Regions from separate parts of the Sodalis sp. RH20 genome, predicted to be linked through region 2. Evidence: predicted binding sites of a transcription regulator. Region 2 holds the regulator's gene; the other holds the start of a gene.

Region 1 (5,241 bases), 190 kb from region 2:
CCGTAAGCATTTTGAAAAAGTCCTCAGTGAAACAAAACTCTGGGATCAACAGACTCAGGTGCTCCAGGTAACCGAAACTACTGACAAAACCATGACCATCAGATTATTGATGACTGCACAGAATTCCCCCATCGCCTGGGATTTACGCTGCCACGTGCGGGAAAAAATGATTGAGTTTATTCAGCAAAATTATCCGCAGAGCCTTCCTCACGTGAGGGCTACACTGACCGATTCGGTGTGTGATCGTCCGAAAGATCAGTAGTTAATCGTTTTCATTTTTTCTGTATACCGTGGAACGTACAGATACTTTAAGCGTGCTGCGTGAGCACCAGGACAACTGAGCTTCCGCTCCTCGCTCAAAGCAGCTGGTCAACTTCGCTTTATTCCCTGCTTAATGAGGCTTTGCGGCTGACCTGCAGGCTATGTGAGGCGAACCGCAGGACCCATTAAACGGCCTGCGCCAATATCCGGACATCTTTCGCCGTTCGCTGTAGAGTGATAATCGCATGTGTCTGGGCAGCTATATGGATGGCCGCTGAAGACAATGAGCTACCCAAAGCGGTGAAAATAGCCAGGAGACGGCCCGTTCTCAGCTTGTTTGATGGATTAATACAAAGTTATCGAACTGCTGGCCTGCTCCAGGCATAATGGGAAGCCAATGATTTATTGGTGAGTTTAAACTGATTTAACGTCAGCGAGTTATAAGGAAATCACATGATCGATACACATGCGGTTCTTACCGTGCTGTTGATTTATCTCGCTGGCGTGGTGATACCCGGGCCAAACTTTGTCGCCGTGGTGCATAAAGCGGTCGCTTCCACGCGCTCGGCCGCCCTTGCGCTGGTTGCTGGCATTGTGGTGGTCAACCTATTATGGGCAAGTTGCGCTATCGGCGGAATCGGTTTGCTATTTGCCGCATTCCCTTGGGTTGCGCTGATTGTGAAAATAGTAGGGGCAGGATATCTGCTGTGGTTTGGCTTACGCCTTATCCTCAATGCGGGAAGCCAACCCGTTGCGAACGAAAATGCCGTATTGCCAGGTCATTTCCGCCAATCCTTTATTCAGGGCGTGATGACTAATATCGGTAATCCGAAATCCATGGCTTTTTACGCCGCTATATTCTCTACTGCCGCTCCGGCGCATGTTTCTGCGGGCACCTTTATCGCCATGCTCAGCGTTGTCGGCATCATTGCATCACTCTGGTACGGAGCGGTTGCCATCACCCTTTCTCAACCTCGCATTTCTTCCGCCTATCAGCGGGCCAAAAAAGTCATTGATAGGCTTTGCGGCGGGTTGATCATACTGTTAGGGATCAGGCAGATTATTAATTAATCAGCCAAAATTATCCCTGCAGCAGCTTAACCAGTAAAGCAACGTTATAAAATGCATCTTTAACCAGAGCGGCACCGGGCATGGCCCTACCCCAATATTCTGCTCCACCCAGAACTGGAAATCCGGCATGATAAATCCATGCCGTTGACGGAGGTGAGGCCGATGAAAAAATCCCGCTACACCGCAAGGCGTTATCACTCACGGCGCTGTTCTGTATTGGGGTACTTCCCGCAGGGGATCAGGCTGCTTTTACCGCTCTGATTTTTTTTGTGCCGGCATCAGCATTGTTATCGGTTTCCATGCTTTCCGATTCATCTGCGGGCGCCTGAGCGCCGATGGCTTCCGGCAATTTACTGGTGCGCAGTATATGCTGGACGTCGTCTTTATGCTCGGCCAAATAAAGACCCAGCTTTTCAGCCTGCGGTTCATCCAACGGCATCCCGCTGGTCAACAACCAGTCGCTGAATGCTTCAGCCATATCGAGCATCTTGTCGTAGGCCTCCGCTTCTTTCTTACTGGCAAATGTCATTTTCTCTTCACCCTTTCTGACGACCACATATTTTGTTTCAATAGCCATAACCGCCTCCAATACTGTGATTATAGCCAGTATATCAGCAAGTGTCGCTCATCGTCCACCACACATTCAACGGCTGTATGTGCTGTAATCCATTCCCATTAAACAAGTCTTGCTGGTCTCATGCCGGGAGCCATGCAAGCCGCTATGCGATTCATCTGCCGCTGGGATACTAAACCAGCAGCAACTTACGCGCATCTTTGCGCAATAACGGCAACTGCTGCTCCCGGGCAGGTGAAACGGCGAAACCGTAACGCTGGTGGAAACGTGCTGCTTTATTATCCCGGTTTTGAGCGCGATGTCTTGCTGGGTCAGGTACATAGCCTTGCGTGCCGTCTTGACATCCGCGCCGTATCAACCGAACTGCCGCGCCCAGTGGTCCGCCAGCGCGATATCCTTTTCCGCCGGCAAACCGCTTATGCCGATTGCGCCCACCAGGGCGCCGTTTATCACGATCGGCACGCCGCCGGGCATTGGCAATAAGGCGGCGTCATTGAGCATGCGCATATCCAGGGAACCGTTTTTCACCTCCTCCGACACCAGACGGGTACTGCGCCTGAGCATCAGCGCAGTATAGGCTTTACGTTGCGCCAACAGCCGCGGCAAAGGCGGACAGGAGTGATGGGCGCCGAAGGCCGCCAATTCGCCGTGAACGCCCACCACGGCCACCGCCAGCCCAGTGGTGGCGGGATCCAGCGAAGCCGAGGCGATGATTTCGGCGACTTTACCGATAGCCACCTTATCCTGCAGGATATAACGCGCGGCAAGGCCGGCAGGTTCATTGGCCATGCGCGATACCCTCCCGGATAGTGTCATTGAGCACGCCCAGCTCGTGTTTTTGCCGGTCCGTCAAGGGAACGAACGGCTCCCGCACCGGCCCGAGGTCCTCCAGGCCAAGGCCCGTCATATACTTCGCCGACTGAAAGATCCCCCGCGCCACCATAAATTCGACGGCATTGTTAATCTGCAGCTGGATTTCCCGCGCCCGGCTGAGCTCGCCCCGCCGGAATAAGTCGCGAATGGCCAAAAATCGCTCGGGCTGCAGATTGACCGTGGTGCCGATGGTGGCGGTCGCGCCGGCCGATAGCGCCGACAGGTAGATCTCATCAAAGCCGTTGAAAAAAACCTTGCCGGGATATTTTGCCGCCATGCGCTCCAGCGAATAGAGGTTGTGCGAGGTATGCTTCACCCCCAGCACCTGTTCATCGGTTAATAGCGCGTCGGCGGTTTCTTCGTCAAGTTCAACCGAGGTGAATTGCGGGATATTATAAACAATCACCGGCAGCGATATGGCCGCAAGCACCCGCCGGTAATACGCGATGATCTCTTTTTTGGAGAATTTGTAATAATAAGGAGGCACCAGCGATACCGCGTCGGCGCCATCCTGCTCCGCCTGCCGGGCCAGAGAGACCGCGTCAGCGGTCCTCACCGTACCGACATGGGAGATCACCGGCACCCGGCCTTTCACCTGCGCCGCCAGAACGCGCAGCAGCTGTGCCCGCTCCTCCATGCCCAGAAGCGGGCCCTCACCGGAAGATCCGCAGCAATAAAATCCCTCCACTCCGCGCGCGAGCTGATGTTCCACCACCTTCGCCAGCACATCGTAATTGACGGATTCATCCTCATGCATCGGTGTGACCAGCGCTGAAATGACCCCCCGATACTTATCCCATCCTCCGTTCTTTACCATGCCGTCCATCCTCCGTCCACCACCACATTGGCGCCGGTCATATACACTGATGCGTCGGAAAGGAGAAACACGATAGTGCCGTTATATTCATCTTCATTGGCCATGCGGCCGATGGGCATGCGGGCGATATAATTTTTCTGGAACCGCGGATCCTGATCCGGCCGCGCCACGCCGGAGATGGTCAGCGTATTGACCCGGATACCGTCCCGGCCCCAGTAGGTGGCGCAATAACGGGTAAAATTGTACAGTCCCGATTTGGCCGCGGAATAGGCGACCGGCTTGATGAAGGGCACGCCGGTATCCTCTTTTTTGTAGCTGTAGATATCCTGCACCGGCGATACCACGCCGTAGATCGATCCGACATTGATGATGGATCCCTTTTTCCCCGCCGCTTTCATCCTGGCGCCTACCTGCTGGGTCGCCAGAAATGTGCCCACCAGGTTGACCTCCACCACTTTACGGAAGACGTCCACGGGGAACTGCTCAAAGGGGCCGGAGACCTCCGGCGGCGCGCTGGGCTGGGTATCGATGCCGGCATTATTCACCAGCCCGTCTGGTACGCCCCATTGCCGCTCGATATCATCCAGCGCACGATTGATACTGCCGCTGTCGGTGATATCAACCTGATAAAACGCCAGGCGCGGGGATTCCCGCTGCTCGCCGAACACCTTCAGCAGCCGTTCTTCAGCGATGTTCTGCGCGAAAACCGCCACCCTGGCCTGCCGTTTATGCAGCTCCTTGACATATTGGGCGCCCAGTTGCCCCAGGCCGCCGGTCACGACGATAATCTTATCTTTGACGGAAAATAAGGTATCTTCCATATGCATCTCCTGCTATCGAGTGATGACGTTATATTTTGTGGGCATGCAAATAGTCTCTGTCCAAAATGATGCCGTGACCGGCCCGCTCGCTGGGAACGTAGTACCCGTCCACCTCCTCGCCGGCGGATAATACGATGCGCAGATCTTTCCAGCGTCCGCCGTCGGTGACTTCCGCATAGGACACATTGGGCACCGCGGCCAGCAGGCTGGCGCTCAGTTCCAGGACGAAATGCGGCGTCATCGGCAGGTTATGCGCGCGGGCGACCGTCGCGACATCCAGGTATCCGGTGATACCGCCGACGCGCCCCAGGTCGGCCTGGACAAAATCCACGGAACCGTTGTCGATATATTGGCTGAACTGGCTGAGATTATAGACATTCTCGCCCAGGGCAATCGGCGTGCTGGTCCTCTCGCGCAGCTGTTTATGACCGGCGATATTGTCCGACGGCAGCGGCTCCTCAATCCACAGCAGGTTCAACGGATCAAACAGCTTGAATGCCCGCAGGGCCTGGGGGAAATTCCATCCCTGATTGGCATCCACCGCCAGAGGGAATCCCGGCACGGCTTCCTGGATTTTGATTAAGCGCTCGACATCCTCTTCCAGGTCGGGTTTACCCACCTTGACCTTGGCCGCGAGGTACCCCTTCGATTTCCAGCGGCGCACCTGTTCGATCACCTCCTCCACCGACATGTGCAGGTTGATGCCGCTGCCATACAACGGCACGCGATCGCGCACCCGTCCGAGCAAGTCGATGAGAGGCACATTCAGCGTTTTGCCCAGCAAATCCCAGTAGGCGATATCCAGGGCGGAAAGCGCATGGGTG
Region 2 (5,241 bases):
CCAATGCGGCGATTCATCAAACATGTTAATGTTTAATGCTTACTAAACATAGGTAAATGTTTAAAGATTGTTAAATAATCATGCTTCCAGAATGCGCGAAAAGGCCACGGCGTCTCAAATAAGCACCATTTCATCCCAATACCTCCCCAAGTGATTTACAAAGCGATCATAATCATTTATCACATGATCTTAATTCAAATTTATCCAGCCATGCTGATAAAAGGTTGAAAAATGATAAATCGATATAGACAGTAATTTTTATATTTTAATATTCCCCTATGTCATTTTTTATCCGAATCCTTTTTATTTCAGGATGAATCTAATTGCAGATATTATTATGACAGTATTTATACTCGATCCTTGCACTTATACTAAATGCGCGCTTAAAAGCTCATTGTCGGCAAGCGGTATCAAAGGCGCCATTCGCGATGTGGACAATATCAGCACGTTGCGAATGAGATGCAAAAACGCCAATCCTTCGATAGTTTTTATTAATCAAAACTCTTATCAGTATCAAGGGGATGGAGAAGGATTAAAATCCATTATTGACGAACGGCCTTTGACGCTTTTTTTTATTTTCATTGGTAATGAGAATATTAAGTTCCATGATTTCGTGCCAATCAGGGACAATGTGATTATTTTATCAAAATTTATAAAGATCAGCACATTGTTAATGATAATCCGTTACTTTATGGACACCAAAGCCTGGCGCAATGACGATTCCGCCATCGGGTTCTCTCCGCTGCGTTTTAGCAAGACCGAAGTAGAAATTTTAACCATGTGGATGTCAGGTTATGACACCATGTATATCTGTACCCAATTGCACATTAAAGAAAAAACGCTTTCTTCTCACAAAATAAATATTAAGCGGAAAACCAAGGCCAGTAATAAACAGGTGATATACCATTTAATTGCTATTGCCAACAGCGTCACAGATAGTATCAATATCCGTTATCCCGTTTGATGAAAACCAGCGGCTCCGTTCGAACGCCACAGCTAAAGAAACCTGCCCCCGATCCCCGTCCCCTCACCCTTTTGCCGGTGACAATATGGGTTAAAACACGCCAATATTCGGCGTTTTTCCGCCTTCATGATAAGATAGAGGGCGGAAATCAGCAGTGGGGGAAACGCTATGAATACCACCGATCAGTCTCAATTGCTCAGCCAGGCTGAACAATTATGTGAGCAACGCAACGTGCGCCTGACGCCACAGCGACTGGAAGTGTTGCGCCTGATGACACAGCAGGATGGCGCGATCAGTGCTTACGACCTGCTTGATCTGCTGCGGGCGACGGAACCGCAGGCAAAGCCGCCGACAATTTACCGCGCGCTGGATTTCCTTCTGGAACAAGGTTTTATCCATAGAGTGGAATCCACTAACAGCTTTGTTCTTTGCCACCATTTTGAGCAGCCCAGTCACACCTCCGCCTTCTTTATCTGCGATCGCTGCGGCCAGGTGACTGAACAATCAACCGAAGGCATTGAAGATATTTTGCAAAAAATGGCGCAAGCCACGGGTTTCGCCATGCGCCATAATGTCGTCGAGGCACACGGGTTTTGTACCTTATGCGCCGAAGTGCAAGCTTGTGACAATCCCCAGGACTGCGGACACGATCATAGCGTAGCGATAAAGAAACGCTAGCGTCCCATTTTGGCTTTTACAAGAACCCGGGAGCAAATGACGTTTATTATGGCTGAAGTGAGATAACGCGTTTGGTTAATACATTGGAGAGGCCGCAAAACAGAGGAATGCTGATAGGATCATATTAAATAGGTGGTACGTCCTTGTACCTTTGGGTAGGAACACTTAAGGAAGCCATAACCGCACAGTGAATATGCATTAGTCATCATTAGTCATGATTTCCAAAAATCATTACCAACGATATTTGTTACGTGTTTCCCAGTCCTTTACTTCCGTTTCCGCGGCTTCTTTACCGTAACCGTAACGTTCCTGGATCTTACCGATTAACTGATCGCGTTTACCTTCAACTACCGTCAGATCATCGTCAGTAAGCTTACCCCATTGTTCTTTCATTTTACCTTTGAACTGTTTCCAATTACCGCTGGCTTGATCTTTGTTCATCGGAGTTCTCCTTGGTTATCGGTTTCTCAGTCAACATCTGCCACTCCAGGTTTTGTTAGCGCATAGCGAGGACACGTATTGCGTCCCAAAACCTGCATGTCATAAGTTAACCCTATGTCTAAAGTATAGCAGGGGATTTGGCATAAGGTTTATTCAGCAGATGATTAGACCATATTGGCAGGGTTATAAACGCCGTATGGGCTATAAGGTGAAATAAAACAGTAGGTAGAAGGTATCAGCCCGTACACCGCTAATTGTAACTAAATATAAATACCGCTAGCGGCAGCGGCCGCGCCGCAGCACTTTTATGGCGGCGAACCCGCATTCCGCGTCGCCGGTTATCCGCCATAAAATCCTCGCTGACGCGGGATAAGGGATATTCAGGATGCCATGGAGCACCGTGAGTTAAATCCAGTTGCCGTTGCGGATAACGCCGACCGCTAAACCTTCGATGGACATTTCCTGCTCGCGCAAATCGACAATAATGGGCGAAAACTCGCTGTTTTCCGGTAGCAACTCAACGATGTTACCGTGTCTTTTCAGGCGTTTTACCGTGACCTCGTCATTGATTCGCGCCACCACGACCTGACCGTTATGGGCATCCTGGGTTTTATGCACCGCCAGCAGATCGCCGTCCATGATGCCGATATCCTTCATGGACATGCCGCTGACACGCAGCAGGAAATCCGCGTGGGGCTTAAACAGATCGGGATCGATCTGGTAATGGCTTTCGATATGCTGTTCGGCCAGCAGGGGTTCTCCGGCGGCCACGCGGCCGATCAGCGGCAGGCCGGTTTCTTCTTCTATCAATAACCGGATGCCGCGCGAGGCGCCGGAAACGATTTCAATGGCGCCCTTGCGCGCCAGCGCCTTAAGGTGCTCTTCGGCGGCGTTAGGGGATTTAAATCCCAGACGATGCGCGATCTCCGCCCGGGTCGGCGGCATGCCGGTTTGCGCAAGATGATCGCGGATGAGGTCAAATACCTCTTGTTGTCTGGCGGTTAATGCTTTCATTCCGTCCCCTGTTTGTTTATACAGTCTTTCTGTGAGTATATACAGGTCCGCAGCAATTGAAAACCACAAGCGTTGCAAAATGTGATAAAACCCTGCCGACGACCGGCCGCGCCGGCCATTTTAAGGAATATACCGCCATAACAGCGTTATCCACACGAACAGCGCCAAAACAATGGCCAGGGTCACCGCCGCCGAGCCCAGGTCCTTCGCCCGGCCAGAAAGTGGATGCAGCTCCGGCCCGATGCGATCCACCACCGCTTCAATAGCACTATTCACGATCTCAACGATCAGCACCAGCCATACCGAACCGATCAATAAAATCCGCGCCACGGGTTCTGGCTCCAGGTAACAGGCAAGGGCAACCGCCACCACGGCAACCACCACTTCCTGGCGAAAAGCGGCTTCATGCCGCCAGGCGGCGCGATATCCTTTTATGGAATAGCCCATGGCGTTAAAGATGCGCCGAAGTCCGTTGGTTTGGTTTGCCATAATTTTGCGCGCTAAAGAAAAATTGTGCCTATATTACCGTTTCTTCTCGTTCGCATCACCACAGATCTGTCGCGCGGTTTCTGGTATTCTTGTGGCGCAATGCTAACAAGAGGCTTCACGAAGATATGTCAGGCTGGCGTACTATTTATTATACGTTGTTGAATTTACCGCTCAGGCTACTGGTGCGGAGTAAAGCCATTCCCGCCAATCCCCGGCAAGAAGCCGGCTTGGACCCGCTGCGGCCAATGATGTATGTTTTGCCCTATAACTCCAAGACGGACCTGCTCACCCTGCGCGCGCAATGTCTGCAACTGGGGTTGTCCGATCCGCTGATACCGATAGAGATCGATGGCGTCGTCTTGCCGCGCTACGTCTTTATCCACGATGGCCCCCGTATTTTTCGCTATTTTTCCGAAAAACTGGAATCCGTGAAGCTGTTTCACGATTATCTGGATTTACATCGCAATAATCCGCAGCTTGATGTCCAGATGGTGCCGGTATCCGTTATGTTCGGACGATCGCCCGGCCGTGAAGCGCAGCTGAACCAGCCGGCGCCCCAGTTGCGCCTCCTCAATGGTTTCCAGAAGTTTATCGCCGTCTTGTGGTTGGGGCGCGACAGCTTTGTGCGTTTTTCCCGTCCGCTGTCCATGCGCTATATGGCGACCGAGCATGGCACCGATAAAACCATCGCGCAGAAGCTGGCACGCGTCGCCATGATTCATTTTGCCCGCCAACGCCTGGTGGCTGTGGGGCCGCGACTGCCTGTCCGTCAGGATTTATTTAATAAGCTGCTGGCGTCCAAGGCGATTGAAAAAGCCGTGGAGGACGAAGCCCGCGCCAAAAAAATCTCGACGGATAAAGCGCAGCAAAACGCCATCGAGCTGATGGAAGAAATTGCGGCGGATTTTTCCTATGAAGCCGTGCGCTTGTCGGATCGGGTATTAAGCTGGACCTGGAACCGGCTATACCAGGGCCTGCACGTGCGCAATGCCGAACGCGTCCGGCAACTGGCCGAGGACGGCCATGAGATTGTCTATGTGCCCTGTCACCGCAGCCATATGGATTATCTGCTGCTGTCCTATGTCCTGTATCATCAGGGGCTGGTGCCGCCGCATATCGCCGCCGGCATTAACCTGAACTTCTGGCCGGCGGGTCCGATTTTTCGTCGGCTGGGCGCGTTTTTTATCCGGCGTACCTTCAAGGGCAATAAACTTTACTCCACCATATTCCGCGAATATCTGGGTGAGTTATTTACCCGGGGTTATTCGGTGGAATATTTTATGGAAGGCGGGCGGTCGCGTACCGGGCGCCTGCTCGATCCCAAGACCGGCACATTGACCATGACCATCCAGGCGATGCTGCGCGGCGGCAACCGGCCTATTACGCTGGTGCCCATCTATGTCGGCTATGAACATGTTATGGAAGTGGCGACCTACGCCAAGGAATTACGGGGCGCCACCAAGGAAAAAGAAGGCTTTGTGCAGATGGTGCGCGGTTTACGTAAGTTACGCAACCTGGGACAGGGTTATGTCAATTTTGGCGAGCCGCTGTCGTTAAGCGCCTATCTTAACCAGCAGGTACCGCACTGGCGTGATTCCATCGACCCCATCGAAGCCCAGCGTCCCGGCTGGCTGGCGCCGGCGGTGGATGACATC

What was found. The regulator LexA, encoded in region 2, represses DNA repair genes until DNA is damaged. The targets are predictions, from matches to a motif close to TNCTGTATGTACATACAGNA.
Region 1: the regulator LexA is predicted to act here: its motif matches at 1,922-1,941, upstream of ACL2XM_RS21150 (YebG family protein).

What each region holds. Positions count from the first base shown of each region.
Region 1 is NZ_CP178733.1:4,635,316-4,640,556, forward strand. It holds gene ACL2XM_RS21140 (mechanosensitive ion channel family protein) at 1-262, shown strand, start outside; gene ACL2XM_RS21145 (LysE family translocator) at 715-1,332, shown strand; gene ACL2XM_RS21150 (YebG family protein) at 1,571-1,909, opposite strand; gene ACL2XM_RS21155 (GlcG/HbpS family heme-binding protein) at 2,261-2,695, opposite strand; gene ACL2XM_RS21160 (dihydrodipicolinate synthase family protein) at 2,685-3,596, opposite strand; gene ACL2XM_RS21165 (SDR family oxidoreductase) at 3,590-4,417, opposite strand; gene ACL2XM_RS21170 (mandelate racemase/muconate lactonizing enzyme family protein) at 4,446-5,241, opposite strand, start outside.
Region 2 is NZ_CP178733.1:4,448,451-4,453,691, forward strand. It holds gene rcsA (transcriptional regulator RcsA) at 338-964, shown strand; gene zur (zinc uptake transcriptional repressor Zur) at 1,133-1,642, shown strand; gene ACL2XM_RS20310 (CsbD family protein) at 1,874-2,083, opposite strand; gene lexA (transcriptional repressor LexA) at 2,489-3,097, opposite strand; gene ACL2XM_RS20320 (diacylglycerol kinase) at 3,218-3,586, opposite strand; gene plsB (glycerol-3-phosphate 1-O-acyltransferase PlsB) at 3,712-5,241, shown strand, end outside.